Regions from separate parts of the Pseudomonas hefeiensis genome, predicted to be linked through region 3. Evidence: predicted binding sites of a transcription regulator. Region 3 holds the regulator's gene; each other region holds the start of a gene.
The links. Region 3 encodes FliA, which starts transcription of late flagellar genes. Its sites were predicted from a motif close to CTAAAGTTTNNNNNNNNNNNGCCGNTAA; they were not measured.

Region 1 (7,618 bases), 3.2 Mb from region 3:
CGGATCGAGGATCTATGCGAATACAAGCACAAGACCTCTGACGATTGAGGCGCTATTGCTTTTATTGATTCGACGATTGAAAAAATCTTTTTTACCCGCCGCTGGTTTGTCGATATAAGGAGCGCCAAAGGCAGTCTAAGCCTGGAGTCGATCCCATGAGTGCTGGCAAAGAACAACTGGATGTAGAAGACGAATTCATCGCCGTAGAGACCGAGGATGCTGAACCCGTGGTCGTGGAAACAGCGAAGACCAATCTGAGCAAACGTCGCACGATCGATAATCTGCTGGAGGAGCGTCGATTGCAGAAACAACTGGCCGATTACGACTTTGACCTCTGACACGTAAAAGCCTCCCTGATGGAGGCTTTTTACTGAGCACGCGTGACCGGGGAAAACTCACACCAACCCATTACGCTGCGCCAGTTCGATCAGATCAACCAGCGAGCGAGCATTAAGCTTCAATAACAAGCGGGTCTTGTATGTACTGACGGTCTTGTTACTGAGGAACATCCCATCGGCAATTTCCTTGTTGGTTTTTCCGCGAGCCAGTTGCTGCAAGACCATCATTTCTCGCCCGGACAAACGATCTACCATATCGGACTCGCTCGCGTTCCCCAGGCTCGAACGCACGGTATGCAGCGCCTGGTTGGGGAAATAGCTGTAACCGGACAGCACCGCCTTGATTGCGCTGAGCAACTCAGTGAGATCCTGTTGCTTGCACACATAACCGGCCGCCCCCGTCTGCATGCACCGCATCGAAAAATGTCCAGGTGCCTGGGAAGTCAGCACCAGGACTTTCAAAGGCGAAGGGTTGGCGGTCAGCCGTGCGATGACCTCCAGCCCGTCCAGTTTCGGAATGCCGATATCCAGGATAACGATATCGGGCATAAGTTCACGGGCAAGTTGCAACGCATCGACGCCATTATCGGTTTCGGCAATAACTTCATATCCATGACGCTCCATTAGCAAACGTACAGCAAGACGAATGACGGGATGATCATCCACGATCAGCACTTTATTCATGGGCAAATCCAACTTCGCTGTTCGAATTTTTAGAGCACGCACAATAGCCTAGTCAATTCTACCTTGGCATGCCGCCCCCCCTGACTGCTCGCACCGAGAGACGCAACCTACAAGCGATACAGAAAAATCCTACAAATTCCTTTGAAAATAACGTGCCATGAATTTCTTTACAGAGAGGAGACGCTCCGTCCAGCGACCCACCCCCCTCTGAATCAAGCGCCTTTTTATTCCCCCGCCGCCCTCTGTGCATGTTGCCGGAAGTCACTGCACTCATAAAAAGTAACTGAATTATTTACCAACAAAACAACCACGCCGCCATTTAAATGAATTTGAATTAACATAAAAAATAAGCGAAATTAATTCAACCGTTCCATCCAGGAACCGCTGCCATTATCAGCCCACACTGAACTTAGCAATTACTCATTCCACCCAACTTCAATCACCGAGCCCGAATGACCGATGAGCATTAACCATGAACAAACCATTGAAAACCATCACCAACCCCATGACACTGATCGCCATATTCGCAACTTTATCCGAAACTTCCGCCGCCATTTCCCTGCCTTTTCTGGACGATCAGGACCGTGAATACTACCTCTGGTTTCTGATCAGCTTTCCTTTCTATCTATTGCTGCTTTTCTTCATCACACTCAACTTCAACTATCGTTCGTTATATTCACCTTCCGACTTTCGCAAGAGCAAACATTTCATGAAGACCATGGATGACTCGAACGGTCGGCGTAAACGCATCTTCCGCCGGACGAACAAGGTTAAAAGATTGCCGATACGTTTTCATCGACGGAAAAAGGAACCGCAACGGGTCATTTTCCTAGTACACAAGCCTTCAGAAGACTTGATTGAGGCCAATCGACCAAAACGCTCAAAACACGCCACGGAACACACACCCATCGTCATCTACATCATTTGCAGCCGCGACAGCGCAGAAGTTGTATCGGACAGGCAGGATGGATGAGTGGTCAAGAGACAGTGCCACAACGAATGAGCAGCACATGAGAAAGGGAACTCCCAAAAAAATGGCCTGCACAATGGCAGGCCGTTTTCATGGAGCAGCAAGGATCAGAACAGCTTGCGACCCTTGTTCGCCGCGATGCGCATGCGCAGGGCGTTAAGCTTGATGAAGCCGGCGGCATCGGCCTGGTTGTAAGCGCCACCGTCCTCTTCGAAGGTCGCGATGTTGGCATCGAACAGTGAGTCGTCAGACTTGCGCCCGGTGACGATCACATTACCCTTGTACAGTTTCAGGCGCACAACGCCATTCACGTTGACTTGGGAGGCGTCGATCATCTGTTGCAGCATCAGACGTTCCGGGCTCCACCAGTAACCGGTGTAGATCAGGCTGGCGTACTTGGGCATCAACTCATCTTTGAGGTGAGCCACTTCGCGGTCCAGGGTGATCGACTCGATCGCGCGGTGAGCACGCAGCATGATGGTGCCGCCCGGGGTCTCGTAGCAGCCGCGGGACTTCATGCCGACATAGCGGTTCTCGACGATGTCCAGACGACCAATGCCGTGTTCGCCACCGATACGGTTCAGGGTCGCCAGCACAGTGGCCGGGCTCATTTCCACGCCGTCCAGCGCGACAATATCGCCGTTGCGATAGGTCAGCTCCAGGTATTGCGGGGTGTCAGGAGCCTTCTCCGGGGAGACGGTCCAGCGCCACATGTCTTCTTCGTGCTCGGTCCAGGTGTCTTCCAGCACGCCGCCTTCATAGGAGATGTGCAACAGGTTGGCATCCATCGAGTACGGGGATTTCTTCTTGCCGTGGCGCTCGATCGGGATGGCGTGCTTCTCGGCGTAGTCCATCAGCTTTTCACGAGACAGCAAGTCCCACTCGCGCCACGGAGCGATGACTTTCACGCCGGGCTTGAGGGCATAGGCACCGAGCTCGAAACGTACCTGATCGTTGCCCTTGCCGGTGGCACCGTGGGAGATGGCGTCGGCACCGGTTTCGTTGGCGATTTCGATCAGGCGCTTGGCGATCAACGGACGGGCGATGGACGTACCCAGCAGGTACTCGCCTTCGTAAACTGTGTTGGCACGGAACATCGGGAACACGAAGTCGCGGACGAACTCTTCGCGCAGGTCATCGATGTAGATCTCTTTGACGCCCATGGCCTGAGCCTTGGCGCGTGCAGGCTCGACTTCTTCGCCCTGCCCCAGGTCAGCGGTGAAGGTCACCACTTCGCAGTTATAAGTGTCCTGCAGCCACTTGAGGATCACCGAAGTGTCCAGGCCGCCGGAATACGCCAGAACGACCTTGTTTACGTCCGCCATGCCATCACTCCACGGGTTGTACGGAAAGCCGGGAAGTTTAACGTCCAGCGCAGATAATTTACAGGGGCGCGACAGCTTATGACGACGAAGCGACAGATTATGTCGAGCGCGCGACGATTCACACCGGTCAGGATGTCCGCGCGGTGGTGGCTGCAGTGGGCTTGGCTGGCGTCGCGGTCGGCGCCGGAACCTTGGCAGGGGGTGGCGCGGTAGGTGTGGCCTGCGGTGCCGGCGCTTCGGGCACCGCCACCCGCTCCAGGCGCACGGCCACACGACGGTTCTTGGCCCGGTTGGCGGCACTGGTGTTGGGCACCAGGGGGTAACGTTCGCCGTGGAACCGCACGGTGATCTGCGACTCCTGAAAGCCGTTGGCCTTGAAGAAGTCCTGGACCGCCAGGGCACGGCGACGGGACAGCTCACGGTTGGTCAGACGGTTGCCGCTATTGTCGGAGTGACCGTCGAGTTCGACATGATTGACGGTCGGGTCGGCTTTGATGAAATCGATCATGACTTGCAACTGAGCCTTGGCCCGGGCGTCGAGTTCAATCCCTTCGCCGGGAAAGCCGATCTGCGAATGCTTCACCTGCTCGAAATTCTTTGGCAACAGTTTCGCCACACAACCCTGGTAGTCGCTGAAGGCCTTGTTGAAGCGCACAGGCAGCAGCCGAACTTCCGAAACCCGCCCGTCCCCCGTGTTACGCCGTACCACCGGGCTGCGGCCTTCCATCAGGCCGTTGATCAAACGGCCCGCCTGGACCTGGGAGCTGTTGAACAATACATCGCCGCTGCCGAGCCTGACCGAGCCCAGGTTGATATCGCCTCGTCCCGGCTGCCAAGGCGCGGCAGCCGCCAGCAAGGTTGCCGAACCGCCACCGAGCATCGGGTTATGGGACTTGAGCCGGAAAATCGCCTGCTCGCCAGCCTGACGCACAAATTCACCGCTGCCGAAATCGGTGACCGGCTGACTCAGCCGGCACTCGAACTTGTCGCCTTCGACCGTCCACTCAATGCTCTCCAGACGGGTCTGGAAAGTGAGCGCCATGGCGGGAAGGCTGGCAAACACACTGAGCAAGGCTAAATAACGCTGGCGCACGGGAGGCTCCAATGGCTTTTTATACGAAGATCGACACACGTTGAGCGTATGACGCCTGTCCGGGGGCGCCCCACTGATTCGTGGCACACCTGTACGAGCTATCGGTAACTTGCGCCAGAACTTGATAGCGGGTGCCTGAATCGGTCTTTTCCGGTAGCATTCCCCAGAGTTTGACCCGCCTGGAAGCCCCCCAATGTCCGACCGCCTGACCCTGCTGCGTCCCGACGACTGGCATATTCATCTTCGCGATGGTGCTGTGTTGACCCATACCGTCGCCGATGTCGCGCGCACCTTCGGGCGCGCAATCATCATGCCTAACCTGGTTCCGCCAGTGCGCAACGCCACCGAGGCCAACGGCTATCGCGAGCGCATCCTCGACGCACGCCCGGCTGGCAGTCGCTTCGAACCGCTGATGGTGCTGTACCTCACCGACCGCACCCAGCCCGAAGAGATCCGCGAGGCCAAGGCCAGCGGCTTCGTCCATGCCGCCAAGCTGTACCCCGCTGGCGCCACCACCAACTCCGATTCCGGTGTCACCAGCATCGACAAGATTTTCCCGGCGCTGGAGGCCATGGCTGAAGTCGGCATGCCGTTGTTGATCCACGGTGAGGTCACTCGCGGTGATGTCGACGTGTTCGATCGCGAAAAAATCTTCATCGATGAGCACATGCGTCGTGTCGTGGAACGCTTCCCGACCCTCAAGGTGGTGTTCGAACACATCACCACCGGTGATGCCGTGCAGTTCGTTAACGAAGCCCCGGCGAACGTTGGCGCAACCATTACTGCGCATCACCTGCTGTATAACCGCAACCACATGCTGGTGGGCGGGATCCGGCCGCACTTCTATTGCCTGCCGATCCTCAAGCGCAACACCCATCAAGAGGCCTTGCTCGACGCCGCCACCAGCGGCAGCGCCAAGTTTTTCCTCGGCACGGACTCAGCGCCACACGCCCGGCACGCCAAGGAAGCAGCCTGTGGTTGCGCCGGCTGCTACACCGCCTACGCCGCCATCGAGATGTACGCCGAGGCGTTCGAACAACGCAATGCGCTGGACAAACTCGAAGGCTTCGCCAGCCTGCATGGTCCGCGTTTCTACGGTCTGCCAGTGAACACCGATCGTATTACCCTGGTTCGCGACGAGTGGACCGCCCCCGCCAGCCTGCCTTTTGGCGAGCTGACTGTTATCCCGCTGCGCGCCGGTGAAAAACTGCGCTGGCGCCTGCTGGAGGAAAGTGTGTGAGTGAAGATCATTTCGACGATGAGCTGGATGGCAACGGTGGCTCGGGCGGTGCCCGTCACCCCATGGCAGCGCGCTTCCGGGGCTATCTGCCGGTTGTCGTCGACGTAGAAACCGGCGGTTTCAACTCCGCCACCGATGCGCTGCTGGAGATCGCCGCGACCACCATTGGCATGGACGAAAAAGGTTTTGTGTTCCCCGATCACACCTATTTCTTCCGCGTCGAACCTTTCGAAGGCGCCAACATCGAAGCGGCGGCCCTGGAGTTCACCGGGATCAAGCTTGATCACCCATTGCGCATGGCAGTGAGTGAAGAGACGGCCCTGACCGACATTTTTCGTGGCGTGCGCAAAGCGCTGAAAGCTAACGGTTGCAAACGGGCGATCCTGGTCGGCCACAACAGCAGCTTCGATCTGGGTTTCCTCAATGCCGCCGTTGCGCGCCTGGACATGAAGCGCAACCCGTTCCATCCGTTTTCCAGCTTCGACACCGCGACCCTTGCCGGCCTCGCGTACGGCCAGACCGTATTGGCCAAGGCCTGCCAGGCGGCCGACATCGACTTTGATGGTCGTGAAGCCCACTCGGCTCGCTACGACACCGAGAAGACCGCCGAGCTGTTCTGCGGCATCGTCAATCGGTGGAAAGACATGGGGGGCTGGCAGGATTTCGACGATTGATGTGCTGACTAAGCATCAAGACTGTGGGAGCAAGGCTCGCCCGCGATGAAACGGCACGGTGTCCCAGAGATACCCAGGCGCCTGTATCGCGAGCAAGCTTTGCTCCCACAGATGTTGCGGGTGTTTTTCAACCATTGGGATAAACCCTTCCCCATAAAAAACCGGCCCATCGAGGGCCGGTTTTTTTATGCCTGTTGCGCTTACAGCTTGTCGCTGTGCTCGCCCAGATAAGCGGCAACACCTTCAGGGGATGCGGTCATGCCCTTGTCGCCTTTCTTCCAGTTGGCCGGGCAAACTTCGCCGTGCTCTTCGTGGAACTGCAGCGCGTCGACCAGACGGATCAGCTCTTCCATGTTACGGCCCAGCGGCAGGTCGTTGATGATCTGCGAACGAACGACACCTTTATCGTCAATCAGGAACGCGCCACGGAAGGCCACGCCGCCTTCGGACTCAACGTCGTAGGCCTTGGCGATTTCGTGCTTCATGTCAGCAGCCATGGTGTATTTCACCTGGCCGATACCACCACCGTTGATAGGCGTGTTGCGCCAGGCGTTGTGGGTGAAGTGCGAATCGATCGAAACGGCAACGACTTCAACGTTGCGGGCCTTGAAGTCGTCCATGCGGTGATCCAGCGCGATCAGCTCGGATGGGCAGACGAAGGTGAAGTCCAGCGGGTAGAAGAACACCAGGCCGTATTTGCCTTTGATGGCCGAGGACAGGGTGAAGCTGTCGACGATTTCGCCATTGCCGAGGACGGCAGGAACGGTAAAGTCAGGGGCTTGTTTGCCTACGAGTACGCTCATTGGATATCTCCTGGTGTAGTAACGTGAAAACAAGGTCCGGGCCAGCCTGCCACCCTTGGGCGACAGCCCTGTGACACGAACCCGCTTCGTAAGGACCGACCATCATACACTGCGAATTTGGCCTGTCTTCAACGGTTTTTCGGTGAGTCCAAAAATTCCCTTCCCTTCCCATACTCCCTATTTGCCTTGGATAAAAAAACCGTTCGTCAGCTCTGGTGCAAGGGTTTCAGAAAGCACTTTGACAATCATTCTCGTTAACATTAAGATCCATCCCAATTGAGTCACAACCAGCGACGGTTCTTACTTATGTATGTTTGCCTCTGCACTGGCGTCACCGACGGACAAATCCGCGAAGCGATCTATGAAGGCTGCTGCAGCTACCGCGAAGTCCGCCAGGCCACCGGCGTAGCCAGCCAATGCGGCAAATGTGCGTGCCTTGCCAAGGAAGTGGTTCGCGAGACCCTCGCCAAAGTGCAAACGGCCCAGGCCTC
Region 2 (7,618 bases), 2.4 Mb from region 3:
CGCGCCGCCCGGCGTTAAGGGCATCTCGCTGTTTATCGTGCCCAAGTTTCTGGTCAACGACGACGGCAGCCTCGGCCAGCGTAACGACGTGCTGCTGGCCGGATTGTTCCACAAGATGGGCTGGCGCGGCACCACCTCCACGGCGCTGAATTTCGGCGACAACGGCGAATGCGTCGGTTACCTGGTAGGAAAACCGCACCACGGCCTGAGCTACATGTTCCAGATGATGAACGAAGCGCGGATCGGCGTTGGCATGGGTGCGGTAATGCTGGGTTACGCCGGCTACCTGTATTCCCTTGAATACGCCCGCGAACGTCCGCAGGGCCGGGTGCCCGACAGCAAGGACCCCACCACCGCGCCCGTGGCAATCATCCAGCACGCCGATGTGCGCCGCATGCTGCTGACCCAGAAGGCCTACGTCGAAGGTTCGTTTGACCTGGGTCTGTACGCCGCACGCCTGTTCGACGACACCACCACCCTTGAAAGCGAGGCCGAGCGCAGACGCGCCCATGAGTTGCTGGATCTGCTGACCCCCATTGTCAAATCCTGGCCATCGGAGTTTTGCCTGAAAGCCAACGAGCTGGCGATCCAGATTCTGGGCGGCCACGGCTACACCCGCGAATACCCGGTCGAGCAGTATTACCGCGACAACCGCTTGAACCCGATCCACGAAGGCACCCACGGCATCCAGTCCCTGGACCTGCTGGGCCGCAAACTGGCGCAAAACGGCGGTGCCGGGCTCAAGCAACTGATCCGCCTGGTGGCCGACACCAGCGAACGCGCCCAGGCGTACGAATCACTGACGGCGTTGCGCCAACCGCTGGAAGCTCTGGTGGCGCGCCTGCAAACGGTCACCCTCGGCCTGCTGACGGACCTGGCTCAAGGCAAGGTCAACAGCAGCCTCGCCAACTCGGCGCTCTATCTCAAGGTGTTTGGTCACATGGTGATTGGCTGGCGCTGGCTGGAACAGGCGATTCGGGCCGAGGAAGGCCTGGCCAAGGGGAACGCGGCGGACACCGACTTCTATAAAGGCAAGCTGCAAGCGGCGCGGTATTTCCTGACCTGGGAAGTGCCGGGTTGTCAGCATGAGCTGGCGCTGCTTGAAGCGCGGGATGATACCTGCCTGGAGATGCGGGATCAGTGGTTCTGATCCGAGCCTTGCAGCGCGACTCAAGCCCAATCGCGAGCAGGCTCGCTCCCACAGGGATCCTCAGTGAACACAACATTTGCGTTCACAACGTATCCACTGTGGGAGCGAGCCTGCTCGCGAAAGCGGTGAATCAGACAAATCAATTGCGATTGACACACCGCCTTCGCGAGCAAGCCCGCTCCCACAGTTGGGTCTGCGTTAGACTTTAGCCTTCAAGCCTGCTGAATCGTCTTGGCAATGACCTCGACCGTGGCGCTGACTTGCTCTTGGTAACGGTCGAGTTCCGCTTGATGCTGCTTCTGCATTTCCATCTGCTGCGAACACAGGTTCATGGCCGCCAGCACCAGCAGGCGATCACCGATCAGCGTCGGGTATTTCCTTTTGGTGTCGGCCAAGGCGGCCTTGAGCATCGAAGCGGCGTCCAGCAAGGCTTGCTCCTGCCCGACCGGTGCCTTGATTGAATAGTCCTCTCCCAGAATGGAGACGACCGTCACCCCTTCGGCGCCGTGCTTCATGCGCTGACAGGCCCGGCGCTGGCGCGCTCGATCAGGGCCTGGATGCGCGCGGCGGTAGTGCCGTGCAGTTCTTCCTGTTCCATCAGGTTCAGTTGCAGGCTTTCATTTTCATCCTTGGCCTTGGCAAGTTCCGCGTTCAGCGTTTCATTCAGGCCGGCGAGGTGACGATTCTGTTGCACCAGGTCGTTGACCAGTTGTTCCAGTTGGCTGAGGGATGTTTCCAACATATTGATTTCCAGGCTTTTTCAAGGGGGCGCGTACGATAAAGAAAAGTCACCGTCAATGCCACGACTTGGGGCGGCGGTGCTTCGCTGGCGAGCTGTAAAGACTGTGAATGGCTGATCTGGTTCCCGCCCTTCGTCGTACAGCAGGCGTTGCCCTGCGACAAAAGCACGCAGCGACTCAAGACTTTAGTCGTATGACCGATAAGTCAGGAGACACCTGTCACCACCCCCGCACGGACGCGCCCCCTTCCGGTACTTTCCATGTCCCTACGTAATATGAATATCGCGCCGCGGGCGTTTCTGGGGTTTGCCCTGATCGGCGCCCTGATGCTGGCCCTCGGGGTGTTCGCCCTGAGCCAGATGAGCAAAATCCGTGCATCCGGCGAAAGCATCGTCCAGAACAGTGTGCCCAGCATCAAGGCTCTGGATGAATTCACCTCGCTGACCCTGCGCCTGCGCGTGCTGTCCTATCGCTTGCTGGTCAACCGCGAACCGGACATCCAGCAGAAAACCTTCAGCTTGTTCGAGCAACGCAACCAGCAGATCCAGGCCGCCCAGAGCACCTATGAAAAGCTCATAAGCTCTGCGCCAGAACGAGCCGCCTACGATCAGTACGTTCAGTTGCTCAACCAATACCGTCAGCTCGAAGAGCGGATGAAAACCCTTTCGCGCAATAATCAGCTCGATGAATTGCGAGCCCTGCTCAACACTGAACTGCTGAGCAACTCCGACGCGATCAACGTGGCAATCAATCGCCTGGTGGAAATCAACAACCAGCAAGCCGAAGCCCTCGATCAGGGTGCGACCCAACAATATTCAACGGCCTTCAATTGGGTGGTCACGCTACTGGTCATCGCCACCGGCCTGACCCTGCTGTTCGCCTGGTTGCTGACCAACAGCATTACCCGCCCGATCGGCAGCGCCCTGGACGCCGCCGAAGAAATCGCCAAGGGCAACCTGACCCGGCCGATTACCGTGGATGGCAACGACGAAGCCGGTCGCCTGCTGCGGGCGATGTCGACCATGCAGGACAAACTGCGCGACACGCTGCAACGGATCTCCGGCTCGGCCACCCAACTGGCCTCCGCCGCCGAAGAGCTCAACAGCGTCACCGACGAAAGCGCCCGTGGCCTCACCCAGCAGAACAATGAAATCGAACAGGCCGCCACCGCGGTCAACGAGATGACCAGCGCGGTCGAAGAAGTGGCGCGCAACGCGGTCAGCACCTCCGAAGCCTCGAAAGACGCCACCGCCTCTGCGGGTGACGGTCGCGACCTGGTGCAGGAAACCGTCAGCGCCATCGAACGCATGAGCGCCGATGTACAAAGCACTGCCACGTTGATCGGCGACCTGGCCAATGAGTCCCGTGACATCGGCAAGGTGCTGGACGTGATCCGCGGCCTGGCTGACCAGACCAACCTGCTGGCCTTGAACGCCGCCATCGAAGCGGCCCGTGCCGGTGAGGCCGGTCGTGGTTTCGCCGTGGTGGCCGACGAAGTACGCGCCCTGGCCCATCGCACCCAGCAGTCGACCAGCGAGATCGAACGCATGATCGGCAGCATCCAGAGCGGCACCGAACACGCCGTGGATTCGATGCGCAACAGCACCGAACGTGCCGAGTCGACGCTGAACATCGCCCGCGGTGCCGGCCTGTCCCTGGACACCATTAACACCGCCATCGTTGAAATCAACGAGCGCAACCTGGTGATCGCCAGCGCCGCCGAAGAACAGGCCCAGGTGGCCCGTGAAGTGGACCGCAACCTGGTGAACATCCGCGACCTGTCGGTGCAATCGGCCACTGGCGCCAACCAGACCAGCGCCGCCAGTGCCGAACTGTCGCGCCTGGCCGTGGACTTGAACAGCATGGTTGGGCGGTTCAGCCTTTAAACCGCGTAACGGTTGATCGTCCACAGACCATGAGCGATCAACCCTCCAGCTTTTGTGGCGAGGGTGCTTGCTCCCTCGCCACGGTATTGCTGCCGCGCTTGTACCCCAATCCCCAACCTTTTTTGACAGCATCACATTTCAACAGGTTAGAATCGCTGGCACGCAGACTGCATGGTCAGTTTGCGCCCGCCCCCCACGCTTGCTCGGAGTACTGCCTTTGACTGCGACGACCATCAACAGCCTGTTCTTGATCGGCGCGTTGCTGGTGGGTGCGAGCATTCTGGTCAGTTCCCTTTCGTCCCGCCTGGGCATCCCGATTCTGGTGATCATCCTGGCCGTGGGCATGCTCGCCGGTGTCGACGGCGCCGGGATTCTTTTCGATAACTACGCCACGGCCTATCTGGTCGGCAACCTAGCGCTGGCCGTTATTCTGCTGGACGGTGGCCTGCGCACGCGGGTGTCGAGCTTTCGCGTGGCGTTGTGGCCAGCCTTGTCGCTGGCCACCGTTGGCGTGCTGATCACCACCGGGCTGACCGGCCTGGCGGCGGCGTGGCTGTTCAATCTGAGCCTGATGCAAGGCCTGCTGATCGGTGCCATCGTTGGCTCGACCGATGCCGCGGCAGTGTTTTCGCTGTTGGGCGGCAAGGGCCTGAACGAGCGGGTCAGCGCGACGCTGGAGATCGAGTCCGGCAGTAACGACCCCATGGCGGTGTTCCTGACCGTGACCCTGATCGGCATGCTTGCCAGCGGTGAAACCGGTCTGCATTGGAACCTGCTGGGGCACTTGCTACGTGAGTTCGGCATTGGCGGGGTGATCGGCCTGGGCGGTGGCTGGCTGATGCTGCAACTGGTCAACCGCATCAACCTGGCCAATGGTCTCTACCCGATCCTCGTGATCAGCGGCGGCCTGGCAGTGTTCGCCCTGACCAACGCCCTGCACGGCAGCGGCTTCCTGGCGGTCTACCTGTGCGGCCTGGTGATCGGCAACCGCCCGGTGCGCAGCCGTCATGGCATCCTGCACATGCTCGATGGCATGGCCTGGCTGGCGCAAATCGGTATGTTCCTGGTGCTGGGGCTGCTGGTCACGCCCCATGACCTGCTACCGATCGCCCTGCCCGCCCTGGGCCTGGCCCTGTGGATGATTTTGTTTGCACGCCCTCTCTCGGTGATGGTGGGGCTGTTGCCGTTCAAGGCATTCCATGGCCGCGAGAAAGTGTTCATTTCCTGGGTCGGCCTACGCGGCGCGGTGCCGATCATCCTGGCAGTGTTCCCATTGATGGCCGGCCTGCCCAACGCCCAGCTCTACTTCAACCTGGCGTTCTTTATCGTGCTGGTGTCGTTGCTGGTGCAGGGCACGAGCCTGCCGTGGGTCGCCAAACTGTTGCACGTCACCGTCCCGCCAGAACCCCTGCCGATTTCCCGCGCAGCGCTGGAGGTCCACGTCACCAGCGAGTGGGAACTGTTCATTTATCGCCTCGGCGCGGAGAAATGGTGCATCGGCTCACCCCTGCGGGATCTGAAAATGCCCGACGGCACACGGATCGCAGCCCTGTTCCGTGGCCAGCAACTGCTCCATCCGTCGGGTAGTACGGTGTTGGAAGTCGGTGATTTGCTCTGTGTTATCGGCCATGAACACAATTTGCCGGCCCTTGGGAAGCTGTTCAGCCAGGCACCGCAAAGGGGCCTGGATCTGCGTTTCTTCGGTGACTTCGTACTCGAAGGAGACGCCCAGCTGGCCGCGGTTGCGGCCCTCTACGGGCTGAAGCTGGACGGCATCGATCCGGACATGTCCCTGGGCCGTTTCATCGCCCAGAAAGTCGGTGGCGCGCCAGTGGTCGGTGACCAGGTGGATTGGAACAACACCCTCTGGACCGTTGCGGTCATGGACGGGAACAAGATCGGCAAAGTGGGCGTCAGATTCCCCGAAGGAAGTCGCCCGGGTCCCGGCTTGTTCCTCTAAACTGCTCCCACTCTCACTTGCTCGACCGGTCTCTATGCCTACCCTGCGCTCCTTTTTCGCCATCGCCCTGCTGGGCTTGAGTCTTTCCGTCTGCCCACTGCAAGCCGCTGAACCGCTCACCAGCGCATCGGTCCAGGCCAGCCTGGACAAGATCGCTGATCGCAAACTGCCGGAAGCCGAACAAAAGGCCTTGCAAGAGGTGCTGCAAAAGACCCTGGCCCAGCTCACCAGCAAGGCCGAATACGAGCAGAAGCTGGTCGACCTCAAGCAGCAACTGGCCAGTGCCCCCAAGCAAAATATTGAAAACCAGCGCGAGCTGGCCCGGCTCAAGAGCACGCCCGTGGTGCCGGTGGCGCAGCGTTACGCCAACCTGCCGGTTCCCCAGCTCGAACAGATGCTGACGGATCGCTCCACCCAGCAGAGTGACCTGCAAAAAGCCCTGGCCGATGCCAACAGCCTGATCATCACCGCCCAGACTCGCCCCGAACGCGCCCAGGCCGAAATCGCCAGCAGCCAGACCCGCATCCAGCAGATCAACACCATCCTCAAGACGGGCAAGGACGCCGGTAAAACCCTTAACGGCGAACAACGCGACCAGCTCAACGCCGAACTGGCGGCACTCAATGCGCTGATTCCGCTGCGTCGCCAGGAACTGGCTGGCAACAGCCAGTTGCAAGACCTGGGCAACAGCCAGCACGACTTGCTGACGGAAAAGATCGACCGCATGGAGCAGGAAATCCAGGACCTGCAAACGCTGATCAACCAGAAGCGCCTGGCCCAGTCCCAGGAAACGGTGACCCAGCAATCCATCGAAGCCCAAAAGGCCGGCGGCAGCAGCCTGCTGGCGACCGAAAGCGCGGCCAACCTCAAGCTTTCCGATTACCTGCTCAAAAGCACCGACCGCCTCAATGAGGTCACCCAGCAGAACCTGCAGACCAAGCAACTGCTGGACAGCGTCACCCAGACCGATGCGGCCCTGGACGAGCAAATCAGCGTGCTAAAGGGCAGCCTGCTGCTGTCCAAGATTCTCTACAAACAGCGCCAGACCTTGCCGCGCCTGGAACTGGACAAGAATCTGGCGGACCAGATCGCCGACATCCGCCTGTACCAGTTCGAAGTCAGCCAGCAACGCGAGCTACTGAACAATCCAAGCGCCTATGTCGACAATCTGCTGGCGTCACAGCCTGCCGAGCAAGTCACGCCACAACTGCGCAAGACCCTGCTGGAGCTGGCCCTGACCCGGGTTGACCTGCTGGAGCGTCTGAACCGTGAGTTGAGCGCGGTGCTGAACGAATCCATCACCTTGCAGCTCAATCAGAAGCAACTGCTCAGTACCGCCCAAAACTTGCGGGCGACCCTCGAAGAGCAAATGTTCTGGATTCCCAGCAACAAGCCGCTGGATTTCGAATGGATGCGTGGCGTGCCGGCTCGCCTGGAAAAACAGGTCGACTCGCTACCCTGGGCCTCGAGTCTCAGTGAGCTGACGGACGGCCTGACCCAGCGACCGCTCCTGTTCCTGCCCCTGGCGCTGCTCATCGGTGCGTTGCTGTGGCGGCGCAAGAGTCTGTATGCCCGGCTGAACAAGGTTCACCAGGACGTCGGCCACTTCAAGCGCGACAGTCAGTGGCACACACCCCAGGCGATCCTGATCAACATCCTCCTGGCGATGCCGGTAGCCCTGACGCTGGCCCTGTGCGGCTATGCCCTGCAGATCGACGCCCGGGGCCAGAACGCCAACCTTGGCGCGGCGCTGCTGCAGATCGGCCAGGCCTGGTTGGTGTTCTATACCGCCTATAGGGTGCTGGCGCCCGGTGGCGTGGCCGAATTGCATTTCCGCTGGGAAAAACCCCAGGTCGAATTCCTCCAGGGCTGGATCCGCCGG
Region 3 (7,618 bases):
TCGCTTGACGCTGATGGGCGTGATTCTGGCCGAAGCCGAGATCTACCCGGACCGTGAGCTGGCGATCAACCCGGGGCAGGTCTACGGTTCGCTCAGCGGCATTACCGCCAAGGATCCGGCTTTTGGCCTGGAAGCGGTATGGATCGAAATCAGCCAGCGGGCCCAGGCTCAGTCCCTCGGCTATACCGTGGTGGATGCCAGTACCGTGGTCGCCACCCACTTGAACCAGATTCTGTACAAGCACTCCAGCGAGCTGATCGGCCACGAAGAAGTCCAGCAATTGCTGCAAGTACTGGCCAAAGGCTCGCCCAAACTGGCCGAAGAGTTGGTGCCCGGCGTGGTTTCGTTGTCGCAATTGCTCAAGGTGTTGCAGGCGCTGTTGGCCGAGCAGGTGCCGGTGCGCGACATTCGCAGCATTGCCGAGGCTATCGCCAACAACGCTTCTAAGAGTCAAGATACCGCCGCTCTGGTCGCTGCGGTGCGGGTTGGCGTATCCCGCGCAATCGTCCAAAGCATTGTAGGTACTGAGTCCGAGCTGCCTGTGATCACGCTGGAGCCAAGGTTGGAACAGATATTGCTCAATAGTCTGCAGAAGGCAGGACAAGGCTCGGAAGAGGGCGTTCTGCTGGAGCCAAGCATGGCCGAGAAGCTGCAGCGTTCGTTGATCGATGCAGCCCAGCGGCAGGAGATGCAAGGCCAACCGGTGATCCTGCTGGTGGCCGGTCCGATTCGCGCGATGCTTTCGCGATTCGGGCGCCTCGCGGTCCCGGGGCTGCATGTGCTGGCGTACCAGGAAATACCGGACAACAAGCAAGTGACCATCGTTGCGACAGTAGGGCCCAACGGCTGAGGTAGTGGTTTATGCAAGTGAAGCGTTTTTTCGCCGCCGATATGCGTCAGGCCATGAAGCTGGTTCGTGACGAGCTGGGTGCTGAAGCAGCCATCATCGGCAACCGCCGGATCGCCGGCGGTGTCGAGCTGACGGCGGCTCTGGATTACAAATTGTCGGCGCTGGCCCCACGTGTTCCCAACATGGAACTTGAGGATGAGCTGCGCAAGACCCAGTCGCGCATCGCCAGTGCCCAGGCCGAATTGAGCTTGCGCAGCAGCGACGGCGAAGCCAGCGCGGGCACCAATCGTCAATTGTTCGCCGGCCAGCCACTGACCGCCGGACTGCCGTTGACCGCTGCCGAGCCGCTGGTCGAGCAGGCCAAGGCCGAGCCGCGTCGTCCGGCACCGACCCAGGTAGCGTCAGGCGGTGGCGTCGACCCGCGTGCCTTGGACTCAATGCGCTTCGAACTCAACAGCCTGCGTGAACTGATGGAAGTTCAGCTCGGCTCCCTGGCCTGGAACCAGTTGCAAGGCAACCGTCCGGCCCAGGCTAACCCTGTGGCGTCGCCTGCAACGCATCGGTCTGTCCGGCCCGTTGTCCCGCGACCTGCTGGCGCTGATCAACGATATCGAAGAACCTCGCCAGGCCTGGCGCATGTTGCTGGCGCACCTGGCGCGGATGATCGCCACACCGGAAGTCGAGCCCCTCGAAGAAGGTGGAGTCATTGCCATGGTCGGCCCGGCCGGCATGGGCAAGACCACCACCCTGGCCAAGCTCGCAGCGCGTTATGTACTCAAGTACGGCGCTCAGAGCATCGCCCTGGTGAGCATGGACAGCTTCCGTATCGGTGCCCAGGAACAACTCAAGACCCTGGGTCGGATCCTCAATGTGTCGGTGACCCATGTGGATCCGGGCCAAGTCCCTGGCCCAGGCGCTGGAACCACTGCTGCGCAAGCGCGTCGTACTGATTGATACCGCCGGCCTGCAAGCCAGCGATCCGGCCCTGCGCATGCAGCTCGAAAGCCTGGCCGGGCGCGGTATCCGGTCAAAAAATTATCTCGTGTTGGCAACCACCAGCCAGAAACAGGTTCTAACCGCCGCATACCACAGCTACAAACGCTGCGGGCTGGCCGGCTGCATCCTGACTAAGCTGGATGAAACGGCAAGCCTGGGCGAGGTGTTGAGCCTGGCCATCGGTCATGATTTACCGGTGGCCTACCTGACCGACGGGCCGCGGATCCCGGATGATTTGCATCTGCCGCGCCGTCATCAACTGGTCAGTCGTGCCGTGAGTGTGCAAATGCAGGAAGAACCCAGCGAAGAAGCCATGGCTGATATGTTCGCTGACATCTACCACAGCCCGACCAAGCAGGTCGGCTGAGGTAATCATGAATATTTTTTGTACCTACATCGATGGTCTGCCATGCATTGTTCCTTCATGCGAGCGCGCAGCCAGTAATGTGGCCTCCGTCTAAGTAAGACAAGGTAAAGAACGAACATGGGCAGCATGCATCCCGTACAGGTGATCGCGGTGACCGGCGGCAAAGGTGGCGTCGGCAAGACTAACGTGTCAGTGAACTTGTCCCTGGCTCTGGCAGAGCTTGGCCGACGGGTCATGCTGCTGGACGCCGACCTGGGCCTGGCGAACGTCGATGTGCTGCTGGGGCTCACACCCAAGCGCACGCTGGCGGACGTGATAGAGGGCCGCTGCGAACTGCGCGACGTGCTGCTGCAGGGGCCGGGCGGAATCCGCATCGTGCCCGCGGCGTCCGGTACCCAGAGCATGGTTCACCTGACCCCGGCCCAGCACGCCGGCCTGATCCAGGCCTTCAGCGACATCGGTGACAACCTTGATGTGCTGGTGATCGACACCGCAGCCGGTATCGGTGATTCGGTCGTCAGTTTCGTACGCGCTGCCCAGGAAGTGCTCCTGGTGGTTTGCGACGAACCGACGTCCATCACCGACGCCTATGCCCTGATCAAGCTATTGAATCGCGACTACGGCATGAACCGCTTCCGCGTCCTGGCCAACATGGCCCAGAGCCCCCAGGAAGGACGCAACCTGTTCGCCAAGTTGACGAAGGTCACGGATCGCTTCCTGGATGTCGCCCTACAATACGTCGGCGCTGTGCCCTACGACGAAAGCGTACGCAAGGCTGTCCAGAAGCAACGTGCCGTTTATGAAGCCTTTCCACGTTCCAAATGCGCGCTGGCGTTCAAGGCAATCGCCCAGAAGGTCGATACCTGGCCGCTGCCGGCCAACCCGCGCGGGCATCTGGAGTTTTTCGTCGAGCGTCTCGTGCAACAAACAGCAGGGCCCGTGTTATGACAGCCAGCGGTTACAACCATCTCTACAAGAAATCGGCACGGGACGCCCAATACGAACTGATCGAGCGTTACGCGCCTTTGGTCAAGCGTATCGCCTATCACTTGCTGGCGCGTTTGCCGGCCAGTGTCCAGGTCGAAGACCTGATCCAGGCGGGCATGATCGGCCTGCTCGAAGTGTCGAACAAATACGACGCGAGCAAGGGCGCCAGTTTCGAGACCTATGCAGGTATCCGCATTCGCGGGGCGATGCTCGATGAAGTCCGCAAGGGTGATTGGGCGCCGCGTTCGGTGCATCGCAATACCCGCATGGTCAGTGACGCAATTCGCGCCATTGAAGCTAAAACCGGGCGTGACGCTAAAGATCACGAGGTTGCGGCCGAACTCCAATTGAGTCTCGATGATTATTACGGGATTTTGAACGATACCTTGGGCAGCCGCCTGTTCAGTTTCGACGACCTGTTGCAGGACGGCGAACACGAAGGGCTGCACGAGGATGGCGCGAGTGCTCACATGGAGCCATCGCGTGATCTGGAAGATGAGCGTTTCCAGAGCGCGCTGGCGGATGCGATTGCCAATTTGCCGGAGCGTGAGCGACTGGTCTTGGCGCTGTACTACGACGAAGAGCTGAACCTCAAGGAAATCGGTGAGGTCCTGGGGGTCAGCGAATCGCGGGTCAGCCAGTTACACAGCCAGTGCGCGGCCCGTTTGCGGGGGCGTTTGGGGGAGTGGCGAGCGCGCTGACAGGCAGTGTGGGGACACTGCGAACGGGATTGGCATGGCTTGCGCTGCGCCAGTCTCCATCCGTTGTGCTCCAGACCGTTGTCGAGTGTTGTGCCGGATTGATTGAAATGGCGCGTTCAGGTGCTGGGCGCGTTTAAGACTGCTTGGAGGTCGAATTGGACAAGAACATGAAAATCCTCATCGTTGATGACTTCTCAACGATGCGGCGGATCATAAAAAACCTGTTGCGTGACCTTGGGTTCACCAACACTGTCGAGGCCGACGATGGCACCACTGCCATTCCGGTTCTCAACAGCGGAAGCATCGACTTTCTGGTGACTGACTGGAACATGCCCGGCATGACCGGTATCGACTTGCTGCGCCATGTGCGCGCCGACGAAAAACTCAAGCACCTTCCGGTGCTGATGGTCACTGCCGAAGCCAAGCGCGAGCAGATCATCGAAGCGGCCCAGGCCGGTGTGAACGGCTACGTGGTCAAACCCTTCACGGCCCAGGCGTTGAAAGAGAAGATCGAAAAAATCTTCGAACGCATCGGTTAACGGCGCCACGGGGGAGCTATGGATAACGAATCTTCAATGGGCGACTTTGAATCGACCCTGAAAAAACATGCCCGCGAACTGGTCGACAGCCTTGAAAAAGGCCGCTTTGGCGATGCGGTTCAAATGATCCATGAGCTCAACCAGACCCGTGACCGCGGTCTGTATCAGGAAGTGGGCAAGCTCACGCGTGAACTGCACAGCGCGATTGTCAATTTTCAGATCGATCCGAATATGCCGCAGGCCGAGGAGGTCTCGCAGATCACCGACGCGACCGAGCGTCTGGGTTATGTGGTCAAGCTGACCGAGGCCGCGGCCAACCGCACCATGGACCTGGTGGAGAGCGCAACGCCGCTGGTCAATGGCCTGAGTGATGAAGCCCAGGCCTTGAGCACCGACTGGGGCCGTTTCATGCGGCGCGAAGTCGGTGCTGAAGAGTTTCGGGAGCTGGCCCGTCGGGTCGACGGTTTCCTGACGCGCAGTAGCACCGAGAACCGCGCCGTGGCGAGCAACCTCAACGACATTCTGCTGGCTCAGGACTATCAAGACCTGACCGGCCAGGTGATCAAACGGGTGACCCAACTGGTCACCGAAGTGGAAAGCAATCTGCTCAAACTGGTGTTGATGGCCAGCCAGGTCGACCGCTTTGCAGGCATCGAACACGACCGTGAAGCGATGCTTGCGGAAAAAGATCCACAAAAACATCTCTCTCAGGGTGAAGGTCCGCAAATTCATGCCGATAAAAGAGAAGACGTTATGTCCGGTCAGGACGATGTGGACGATTTGCTGTCCAGCCTTGGATTCTGAGTTTTAGCCCTGTTTTAGGAGCAGCCATTAATGAGCTTCGGCGCCGATGAAGAGATCCTTCAGGATTTCCTGGTTGAGGCCGGCGAGATTCTAGAGCAACTGTCCGAGCAATTGGTCGAGCTGGAAAGCCGACCAGATGATGCGGATCTGCTCAATGCAATTTTTCGCGGTTTCCACACTGTAAAAGGAGGCGCCGGCTTCCTCCAGCTCAATGAGCTGGTGGAGTGCTGTCATATTGCCGAGAACGTGTTCGACATCCTGCGCAAGGGTGAGCGTCGCGTTGACTCGGAATTGATGGACGTGGTGCTCGAAGCGCTGGACGCGGTCAACAGCATGTTCAGCGAAGTGCGCGAGCGCTCACCGATCACCGCTGCTACGCCTGAGCTGCTCGCCGCTCTGGCGCGCCTGGCCGAGCCGCAGTCGGCTGACGAAGCCGCACCGGCAGCCGCAGCAGTGGTTGAGGAGCCGGTCGCCGAGGAGTCCGGCGACATCACTGATAACGAATTCGAACAACTGCTGGACTCTCTGAACGCCGTCAAGGCCCAAGCCCAGGCTCCGGCCGCGCCTGCTGCCCCGGTCGCGCCAGCCACCGATGCCGCCGCCAGCGACGAAATTACCGACGCCGAGTTCGAATCGCTGCTCGATCAGCTTCACGGTAAGGGCCAGTTTGCCCCCGATGCGGCCGTTCCGGCGGCGACCCCGGTCGCCCCGAAAGCGGCGGGCGACAACTCCGATATCACTGACGATGAATTCGAAGCCCTACTCGATCAGTTGCATGGCAAGGGCACCTTTGCCGTTGATGCACTGGACTCGGCCATCGCTTCGGCGCCGACCCCGGCCAAGCCCGCCGCCGCAGTGGCTGGCAGCGACCTGATCAGCGATCACGAATTCGAATCACTACTCGACGAACTGCACGGCAAAGGCAAGTTCAGCGAAGTCGGCACGGCCTCAACGGCTGCGCCTGCCGCAACTGCCGCTGCGCCGGCGCAGACTGCAGTGTCCAAGCCCGCTGCCAAGGCGCCGGAACCGAAAGCCGAGACACCCAAACCCGCCGCTGCCGCCGCACCGGCGCCAGCCCGTGCACCGGCGGCTGCACCGGCGGAAAAGCCGGCCAGCGAAGCCGAGACCACCGTTCGAGTCGACACCGCTCGCCTGGACGAGATCATGAACATGGTCGGCGAACTGGTGCTGGTGCGTAACCGCCTGGTGCGCCTGGGCCTCAACAGCCAGGACGAAGCCATGGCCAAGGCCGTGTCGAACCTGGACGTGGTCACGGCTGACTTGCAGACTGCGGTCATGAAGACCCGGATGCAGCCGATCAAGAAAGTCTTCGGGCGCTTCCCGCGCCTGGTTCGCGACCTGGCACGCCAGCTCAAGAAAGAAATCAACCTGGAACTGGTGGGTGAAGAGACCGACCTGGACAAGAACCTTGTCGAGGCCCTGGCCGACCCGCTGGTCCACTTGGTGCGCAACGCGGTCGACCATGGCATCGAGTCGCCGCAGGAGCGCGAAGAGTCAGGCAAGCCCCGTAGCGGCAAGGTGATACTGGCCGCCGAGCAGGAGGGCGACCACATCCTGCTGTCGATCTCCGACGATGGCAAAGGCATGGACCCGAATGTGCTGCGCGCCATCGCTGTGAAGCGTGGCGTAATGGACAAGGATGCCGCCGACCGCCTGAGCGACTCCGAGTGCTACAACCTGATCTTTGCGCCGGGCTTCTCGACCAAGACCGAGATTTCCGACGTGTCGGGCCGTGGCGTGGGCATGGACGTGGTGAAAACCAAGATTTCTCAGCTCAACGGTTCGATCAACATCTACTCGACCAAGGGCCAGGGCTCGAAAATCGTCATCAAGGTCCCGCTGACCCTGGCGATCATGCCGACCCTGATGGTGATGCTGGGCAACCAGGCGTTCGCCTTCCCGCTGGTCAATGTCAACGAGATCTTCCACCTCGACCTGTCGCGCACCAACGTGGTGGACGGCCAGGAAGTGGTGATCGTGCGGGACAAGGCACTGCCGCTGTTCTACCTCAAGCGCTGGCTGGTCAGCTCCGCTGCTCATGTCGAGCAGGGCGAAGGCCATGTGGTGATCCTTTCGGTGGGCACCCAGCGGATCGGCTTCGTCGTCGACCAGTTGGTGGGCCAGGAGGAAGTGGTCATCAAGCCGCTAGGCAAGATGCTCCAGGGCACTCCGGGCATGTCCGGCGCCACCATTACCGGCGACGGCCGCATCGCTTTGATTCTCGATGTGCCAAGCATGCTCAAGCGTTACGCCGCACGGCGTATTTGATTCTGGAGGGGCGCGGCCCGCAGCCGCGTCTCGTCTAACGGAGTGTTTATGGTAGTTAAAGTCCTGGTGGTGGACGATTCGGGGT
Region 4 (7,618 bases), 3.1 Mb from region 3:
GAAGGGTGAGCCGCTGCCAGCCTGTTCGGCGATGGCGCCGGTCAGCGCTTCGTAGTCGGCCGTATGGCCGAGCAATACCTTGGCAGTCTGAATGCCAGCCAGGGCAGGATGGTGTTCGAGGTAGTAAAGGAAATGTGAGATGGCTCGTTGTGTGTCCATGCTTATTCTTCCCTGACAGTGGTGTTGGCTTCCCTGAGAATCTGCAAAGTGGCGGAGCCGACCGGCCGGATCACCTCCGCCGGGTAGTGTTTACAGGGGCCACATCGCCGTGCCGAACGGAACGACGGCGTCGGCTTGCATCATTTCAACGGCGGCTTCATGGGTCGGTGCTTCAAACCATTCGTCCAGTTGCAGTTCGGTTTCCAAGTCTTTGTCCAGTGCTTGCATAGTGAATCTCCTAGATGACTTTTACGGAAAGTTGCGGGGTCGACTCCGCGATTGAAAACTGACCGGAATCGGCTCCGCACAACTTGCCAGCACGACGCGTTGGCAAGTCGCTGAAAACCTAGTCGAGGGTTTTTTGGAATGCAAAAAAATAAATTATTTTTTTCGTTTGAACTTTTTATTCTATTTTTATCTGGGAAATTACTCATTCAAAAACAGCCGCCTGGGTGTTTTTTTAAATAGGTAGCTACCTACCGTCAATTTGTGGTCAGGCTACGGAAATTTCCTACCTGGAAAGCTTGCGTTACGCATCGTAAAGGAATGTTGACGATTGTTGCCTTGTGAGCGGCCCTCTATCGGCGTTTAGGATGGCTGTAAGAAAAAGCTTCCGAGGGCACCGGTTTGACGAGTTTTTTGATACTTCGCAGCGCTTGTTTCAGGCCAACGGGAAGGGTCAGATGCGCGCCATACCTGAAGTGTGGGGTGAGACGCTGATCCGGTGGTGTCTGGCAGCAGGAGGGCGGCAGTGTACAATGCGCCGCGTTTTACTGTGACCCTTCGCGTACCCACGCATTTTCAAGGTTATCCGCCTTGTTCACTCCGCCATGCCATAAGCGTGTCGGGTTCGATTTCGTCACAGATAAAAACAAACAGGTGACGCATGACCGTTGTAGAAAATACGCATTCAGGCGAGCTGAAACGCGGCCTGAAAAATCGACACATTCAACTGATCGCCCTCGGCGGCGCGATCGGTACAGGCCTGTTCCTCGGCTCAGCGGGGGTGCTGAAGTCAGCCGGCCCGTCGATGATCCTCGGTTACGCCATTTGCGGCTTCATTGCCTTCATGATCATGCGCCAGTTGGGCGAGATGATTGTCGAAGAGCCAGTGGCCGGCTCCTTCAGTCACTTTGCCCACAAGTATTGGGGCGGTTTCGCCGGCTTCCTGTCGGGCTGGAACTGCTGGATTCTTTATATTCTGGTGGGCATGTCCGAGCTGACCGCGGTCGGCAAGTACATCCACTACTGGGCGCCGGACATCCCGACCTGGGCCTCGGCGGCGGCGTTTTTCGTCCTGATCAACGTCATCAACCTGGCCAACGTCAAAGTCTTTGGCGAGGCCGAGTTCTGGTTCGCGATCATCAAGGTCGTGGCGATTGTCGGCATGATTGCCCTGGGTAGCTATCTGCTGGTCAGCGGCAATGGTGGTCCGCAAGCTTCGGTGACCAACCTGTGGGCCCACGGTGGATTCTTCCCTAATGGCGTGAGCGGCCTGGTGATGGCGATGGCGATCATCATGTTCTCCTTCGGTGGCCTGGAAATGCTCGGCTTCACTGCCGCCGAGGCCGACAAACCGAAAACCGTGATCCCCAAGGCCATCAATCAGGTGATCTACCGGATCCTGATTTTCTACATCGGCGCTCTCGTGGTGCTGTTGTCCCTGACCCCCTGGGACAGCCTGCTGAACACACTCAATGCCTCCGGCGATGCCTACAGCGGCAGCCCGTTCGTGCAGGTGTTCTCGATGCTGGGCAGCAATACTGCGGCGCACATCCTCAACTTCGTAGTGCTGACCGCCGCATTGTCGGTGTACAACAGCGGCACTTACTGCAACAGCCGCATGCTGCTGGGCATGGCCGAACAGGGCGATGCTCCCAAGGCCCTGGCCAAGATCGACAAGCGCGGCGTGCCGGTGCGTTCGATCCTGGCTTCGGCGGTGGTCACGCTGGTGGCGGTGCTGCTTAACTACTTCATCCCGCAGCATGCGCTGGAGTTGCTGATGTCGCTGGTGGTCGCGACCCTGGTGATCAACTGGGCGATGATCAGCTATTCGCACTTCAAGTTCCGCCAGCACATGAACCAGACCCGCCAGACACCGTTGTTCAAGGCGCTGTGGTATCCGTATGGCAACTACGTCTGCCTGGCGTTCGTGGTGTTCATTCTGGGGGTGATGTTGCTGATTCCCGGCATCCAGATATCGGTCTACGCGATTCCGGTGTGGCTGGTGTTCATGTGGGTGTGTTACGTGATCAAGAACAAGCGCAGTGCCCGGCATGAACTGGCTGGGGCGGCTGCTGCGAAGTAGGTAATCCTCAAATATGACAAACCCGGCCAAGTGCCGGGTTTGTTGTTCAGGGAAGGTACAAAACCATGGGAACAAAACCTATGGAAATAAAACCTGTGGGAGCAAGGCTTGCCCGCGATGAACGGTAATGCGGTTTATCGATAGATCGCGGTGACTGCATCGCGGGCAAGCCTTGCTCCCACAGACCTCTCCACAGGTCAGGCTCTCACAAGCCTCATTCCAGCGGTTTCGAGTATCCTGTGGCTCCTGATACCGGACCTCTTTTTCCATGCTGGCAATTTCCAACACTGTGCACATCCCGGACGCCGAGATCGAGCTGACGGCCATTCGCGCCCAGGGCGCCGGGGGGCAGAACGTCAATAAGGTCTCCAGCGCTGTGCACTTGCGCTTTGACATCGCGGCCTCGTCCTTGCCCGATTTCTACAAGGAGCGGTTGTTGGCGCTGCGCGACAGTCGCATCACCAGCGACGGTGTGTTGATCATCAAGGCCCAGCAATACCGCACCCAGGAACAGAACCGGGCCGATGCCCTGGAACGCCTGACCGAGCTGATCCTTAATGCCACCAAGGTCGAGAAGAAGCGCCGTCCGACCAAACCGACCCTGGGCTCGAAGAAACGTCGTCTGGAATCCAAGACCAAGCGCGGTTCGATCAAAGCCGGGCGCGGCAAGGTGGACTTCTAGTTGTTCTCCCGTTCCTGGCGATACTTCGGCGCCTGGCGGTACAGGTAGAGACTCAGCAGCAACCCGCCCAAGGCCGCCAGCGCGGCGAACAAAAAGATCGAAGCAAAACCGAAACCCGCGGCGATCGCACCGGCCAACGGCCCGGTAATTCCCAGGGACAAGTCAATGAACAACGAATAGGCGCCCACCGCCGCGCCACGGCTGGAGGCCGGTACCAGGTTGACCGCTTCCACCCCCAGCGCCGGGAATACCAGGGAAAAACCGAAACCGCTCAATGCCGCGCCGGCCAAGGCCCAGTGTGCATCCGGTGCCAGCCACAGCAACAACAGGCCCAGGGTTTCCACCGACAGGCAGGCAATCGCCACCCGGAAGCCGCCCAGGCGGTTGATCAAATTACCGAACAGCAAGCGCGCGCCGATGAAGCTGGCGCCGAACAGGCTCAGGCACAGCACCGCGTTGTCCCACTGCTGCGTGGCGTAATACAGGGTGATGAAGGTGGCGATGGTGCCAAAACCGATGGAGCCCAGGGCCAGGCCGCAGCCGTGGGGCAGGACTCGTCCGAGAACGTGCATGAATGGCAGCCGTTCGCCCGTGACAATGGGCGCCGCCGTTTTCGGCCAGGCCAGCGCCAGCCCCAGCAACGCCAGCAAGATAATGCTGACGCCCATGCTCCACAGCCCCAAGGTTTTCACCAGCCACACCCCCAACGGCGCGCCAATCGCCAGCGCGCCGTAGCTGGCGATGCCGTTCCAGGAAATCACCTTGGCGGTATTCGCCGCGCCGACCCGGCCGATGCCCCAGCCGATCGATCCCGAGCCTACCAGGCTTTCGGCGCTGCCCAGCACCAGGCGGCCAATCAGCAGGCTGATGAGGCTCAGCGTCGGTAGGTTTGATGTCCAGGCGGACGCCAGCATGAACACACCGCTCAGCCCGCAACCCGCGAGGCCGAACATGACCGCGCGCTTGCTCCCCAGGTTGTCGATGATCCGTCCGGCATAAGGACGGCTGAGGAGGGTAGCCAGGTACTGGACGCTGATCACCAGCCCGGCGATCACCGCGCCGAAACCCAGTTCGCCGTGGACGAACCCGGGCAACACGGCGAGGGGAATGCCGATATTCAGGTAGCCAATGAAAGTGAACAGAACGATGGAAACGACTTGCAGCGTGACCGCCAAGGGGCGCTGGGTATCTGACATGGGTAGAGGGTCCACGGAGCAGCAGGATAGATAGGCTGCTTATGATAGCGGTGCCCACGACCGTGAAGCGTGGAAAAGTAGAACTATTTGCCCGATGGCGCTGGGTTGTCGTCTTGTCCGGCCACCAGATGCGTGGTGACCAATGCGGCGAGGGCGTTTTCTTCAGTGCCGAAACGTGCCAGCAGCGCGGCTTGTTTCTCTGGGGATAGGCGCGTCCAGATATCCACCATCTTTTCGGCGGTGCCGATCAGAACGCTGGCTTGGGCTTCGCTGAAGGTAGGGTCATCGGTCATGGGGGCTCAGGATTCAGGCAGTGTGGAAAGCGCATCTTAGCGCTTTCCACACGGTCTGGTCGTGCGGGTGAATCAGTCTTCGCTGTCGGCCTGGCGGCGTTCAGTGGCTTCTTTGGGCTCGGGTTGCTGGGCGTCTGGTTGCCCCCCGGCTTGTAGCGTGGTCGTCTGCTCAGTTTCGTGCAGGCTAGGGAAGGGGAGATTAGGAATCTCGTGCATATCGCGCTCCTCGCAAAGTCTGTTGGTAGATCTGGTAGATCCGCGCTTTTACAAAGCTTGGGCAGGATACAGCAGAAGAAATGACAAAAAGACTTTTAAGTTCCGTTGTGGCGACAAAAGGGCTTGTCTAGACAGGACATATCCAATTACCAAGTGACTGCTACCGGTCGTCGCGAAGGCTCAAGAATGCGCCCGCCGGGTCGATGGCTTGGACATATCCCTGCATTCGGTTGCGACACTGCACACCACGAACATGGAGGTCGGGAAGTGTTGTCCGTGAGCTTGGCTCTTTCTTCTTTCCAAGAGATATCCCTCCATGTTTCTACAAAAATCCCTGAGAGCGCAGATTCTCGCCTTGCTCAGTGGCAGCCTGCTGGCGATGTTGCTGATTGCCCTGGCGTCTTTCCATTTCCTTTCCAACGGCGTCCAGAATTATCGCAACCTGATCGATGGCCCGTTGCGTGCGTCGCAATTAATCGATGAGGCCAACCTGCAATTCAAGGTGCAGGTCCAGGAATGGAAGAACGTTCTGTTGCGCGGCAAGCAGCCGGCCGACCTGGCTAAATACTGGAAGCAGTTCGAGGATCGCCAGCACGATGTCCAGGGCATTCTTGGTCAGTTGATCGGGCTGGAAGGGGTTGCGACGCCCATCAAGACTCGGATTGAGGGGCTGCGAGAAGAACATCTTCAACTGGGCGTGGCCTACCAGAAGGGCCGTGATGCGTTTGTGACGGCGGGCGGCGATGCGGCGGCGGGTGATGCGGCGGTCAAGGGTGTGGATCGCGCGGCCAGTGAGCAAATGAGTGCGCTGGTGGTGGAGTTGCGCAAACTTGCCAGCGAACAATCGGCGCAGATCAGTGCCGGTGCCGATCGCACGATTATGCTGGGCACCGTGGTCATGCTGGTTTCCGGCCTGCTGATCGGGCTGTTCAGCCTGTGGCTGGTCAATCGCAACCTGGTGCAGCCGATCCGCAACCTGATCGAATACGTGACCCAACTGAGTCGCGGCCGTTTCGCTGAGCGGGTGGTCAGCAACCGGCAGGACGAATTGGGTGACCTGGCGCTGGCCGCCAATACCCTGCGCGACTTCCTCGCCGAAACCTTCACGCGTCTGCAACGCAGTGCCACGGAACTGGACAGTGCCAGCGGCGAGCTTAATGCCATCGCCAGCCTGATGAGCCAGGGCACCAGCGAGCAATTTGAACGCACCGATCAGGTGGCGACGGCGATGAACGAAATGTCCGCCACCGCCCAGGAAGTCGCCCGCCATGCCGCCGACGCGGCGCGGGCTGCTGATGACGCCGATCACTCGGCGCAGCAGGGCGAAAAGGTTATGCAAGGGACCATTCACACCATCACCCGCATGCGCGGTGAAATCGCTAACACCGCTACGGTCATCCGCCAGTTGGAAACCGACAGTGGGCGCATTGGCAAGGTGCTGGAAGTGATCCGCGGTATCGCCGAACAGACCAATCTATTGGCCCTCAACGCTGCTATCGAAGCGGCCCGGGCTGGCGAGGCCGGACGCGGTTTCGCGGTGGTTGCCGATGAAGTGCGCAGTCTGGCCCAGCGCACCGCCTCGTCCATCATCGAGATCAACCAGATTATCCAGACCGTGCAAACCGGTGCGGTGGACGCGGCCCAGGCCATCGAGAGCGGACAGTCGCGCAGTGAAGAAAGCGTGGAGCAGGTGACTCAGGCCGGTGCAATGCTCGAACGCATAACCCAGGCTGTGGAAGCGATTCGCGACATGAACCGTCAGATCGCCACTGCCGCAGAAGAGCAGACCTCGGTGGCGGAAGACATCTCGCGCAATCTGACCGAAATCACCTGCATCGCCAGTACTAACCTGGACAATGTGCAGCGCACCGAAGCCGCGAGCCGGAACCTGCACGGTTTGTCGGGGCAGTTGAATGAAGTGACGGCGCGATTGAGTGCCTGATCATCGTTAGTACTAGTTGTTCGAAGACGTAAAAAAGCCGCGCAACCCTAAGGTTGCGCGGCTATTTTTTGATGTTCAATCAAGTGTCTTGTTTGTTCGACAGGACTTTGCCGGTAGTGGCGTCGAAGTCAACGTCAAACTCTTTGCCATCGGGAGTTCTCAGTTCAACTTCATATTCATAACCATTGAAGTGGTTGTCCAGGTCGGTGTCGGTGATAGTGGCGCCCGGGTGCAACTTCAGGGCCTCTTCATTCATCGATTCCAGCGACTTGATCTTGCCTTCCTTGACCAACTGAGGGATTTGGTCGATGCGAACATCAGCCTGGGCCAGGCCAGCGGTGAGGGTCAGGGCTGCGGCAGTGAACAGGGCAGTCAAAGTTTTCATGGGGTCTTTCCTTGCTGTGATTAAGGGGTGTGTTGTTTAAGTGGGTTCAGATTAACTGTGGCAACTTAATTCACCCTTAATTCAGTAACCGTTGTTCTTCAGCACCTGCGCCACACTGCCTGTTTCGGGACGCTTGAGGTACTTGAGCAGTTCACGGGTGCGGTTGGTGAAAATGCCATCCACGCCGGCATCCATCACGTTCTTGAAGTCTGCCGCCTCATCCACAGTGTAGACGTGCACCAACAGGCCCTGGTCATGGGTGTATTGGTTCATCCACGGCTGCACCAAGTCCGAATAACTCTGGCTGCCACCATTAACCAACGCGGCGGACGGCCCGGTGCCGATGGCACCGTGTGCTTTGGCGAATTGGACCCATTGTTCAAACTCGGCGTTGTCCTTGGGCTGCTGTTTGGCGTAATAGGCCGCCTTGTCCGTTT

Region 1: a site for FliA is predicted at 4,509-4,536, ahead of PSH57_RS06235 (flagellar protein MotY). Genes of this name have one in related genera too.
Region 2: a site for FliA is predicted at 2,067-2,094, ahead of PSH57_RS02465 (methyl-accepting chemotaxis protein). Genes of this name have one in related genera too.
Region 4: a site for FliA is predicted at 5,034-5,061, ahead of PSH57_RS06475 (methyl-accepting chemotaxis protein). Genes of this name have one in related genera too.

What each region holds. Positions count from the first base shown of each region.
Region 1 is NZ_CP117449.1:1,453,416-1,461,033, reverse strand. It holds gene nth (endonuclease III) at 1-48, shown strand, start outside; gene PSH57_RS06255 (PA3496 family putative envelope integrity protein) at 156-338, shown strand; gene PSH57_RS06250 (response regulator transcription factor) at 396-1,022, opposite strand; gene PSH57_RS06245 (hypothetical protein) at 1,495-1,995, shown strand; gene PSH57_RS06240 (argininosuccinate synthase) at 2,100-3,317, opposite strand; gene PSH57_RS06235 (flagellar protein MotY) at 3,445-4,410, opposite strand; gene pyrC (dihydroorotase) at 4,604-5,650, shown strand; gene rnt (ribonuclease T) at 5,647-6,324, shown strand; gene PSH57_RS06220 (peroxiredoxin) at 6,525-7,127, opposite strand; gene PSH57_RS06215 (bacterioferritin-associated ferredoxin) at 7,434-7,618, shown strand, end outside.
Region 2 is NZ_CP117449.1:567,228-574,845, reverse strand. It holds gene PSH57_RS02480 (acyl-CoA dehydrogenase) at 1-1,150, shown strand, start outside; gene PSH57_RS02475 (cell division protein ZapA) at 1,363-1,665, opposite strand; gene PSH57_RS02470 (hypothetical protein) at 1,662-1,892, opposite strand; gene PSH57_RS02465 (methyl-accepting chemotaxis protein) at 2,151-3,776, shown strand; gene PSH57_RS02460 (potassium/proton antiporter) at 3,994-5,736, shown strand; gene mscK (mechanosensitive channel MscK) at 5,771-7,618, shown strand, end outside.
Region 3 is NZ_CP117449.1:4,631,397-4,639,014, reverse strand. It holds gene flhA (flagellar biosynthesis protein FlhA) at 1-850, shown strand, start outside; partial or broken gene flhF (flagellar biosynthesis protein FlhF) at 862-2,213, shown strand; gene fleN (flagellar synthesis regulator FleN) at 2,331-3,161, shown strand; gene fliA (RNA polymerase sigma factor FliA) at 3,158-3,901, shown strand; gene PSH57_RS20760 (chemotaxis response regulator CheY) at 4,069-4,440, shown strand; gene PSH57_RS20755 (protein phosphatase CheZ) at 4,459-5,244, shown strand; gene PSH57_RS20750 (chemotaxis protein CheA) at 5,275-7,533, shown strand; gene PSH57_RS20745 (protein-glutamate methylesterase/protein-glutamine glutaminase) at 7,582-7,618, shown strand, end outside.
Region 4 is NZ_CP117449.1:1,496,979-1,504,596, forward strand. It holds gene PSH57_RS06440 (M29 family metallopeptidase) at 1-159, opposite strand, end outside; gene PSH57_RS06445 (hypothetical protein) at 250-387, opposite strand; gene PSH57_RS06450 (amino acid permease) at 1,046-2,467, shown strand; gene arfB (alternative ribosome rescue aminoacyl-tRNA hydrolase ArfB) at 2,736-3,149, shown strand; gene PSH57_RS06460 (MFS transporter) at 3,146-4,345, opposite strand; gene PSH57_RS06465 (hypothetical protein) at 4,429-4,638, opposite strand; gene PSH57_RS06470 (hypothetical protein) at 4,711-4,854, opposite strand; gene PSH57_RS06475 (methyl-accepting chemotaxis protein) at 5,171-6,796, shown strand; gene PSH57_RS06480 (PepSY domain-containing protein) at 6,876-7,181, opposite strand; gene PSH57_RS06485 (glycerophosphodiester phosphodiesterase) at 7,263-7,618, opposite strand, start outside.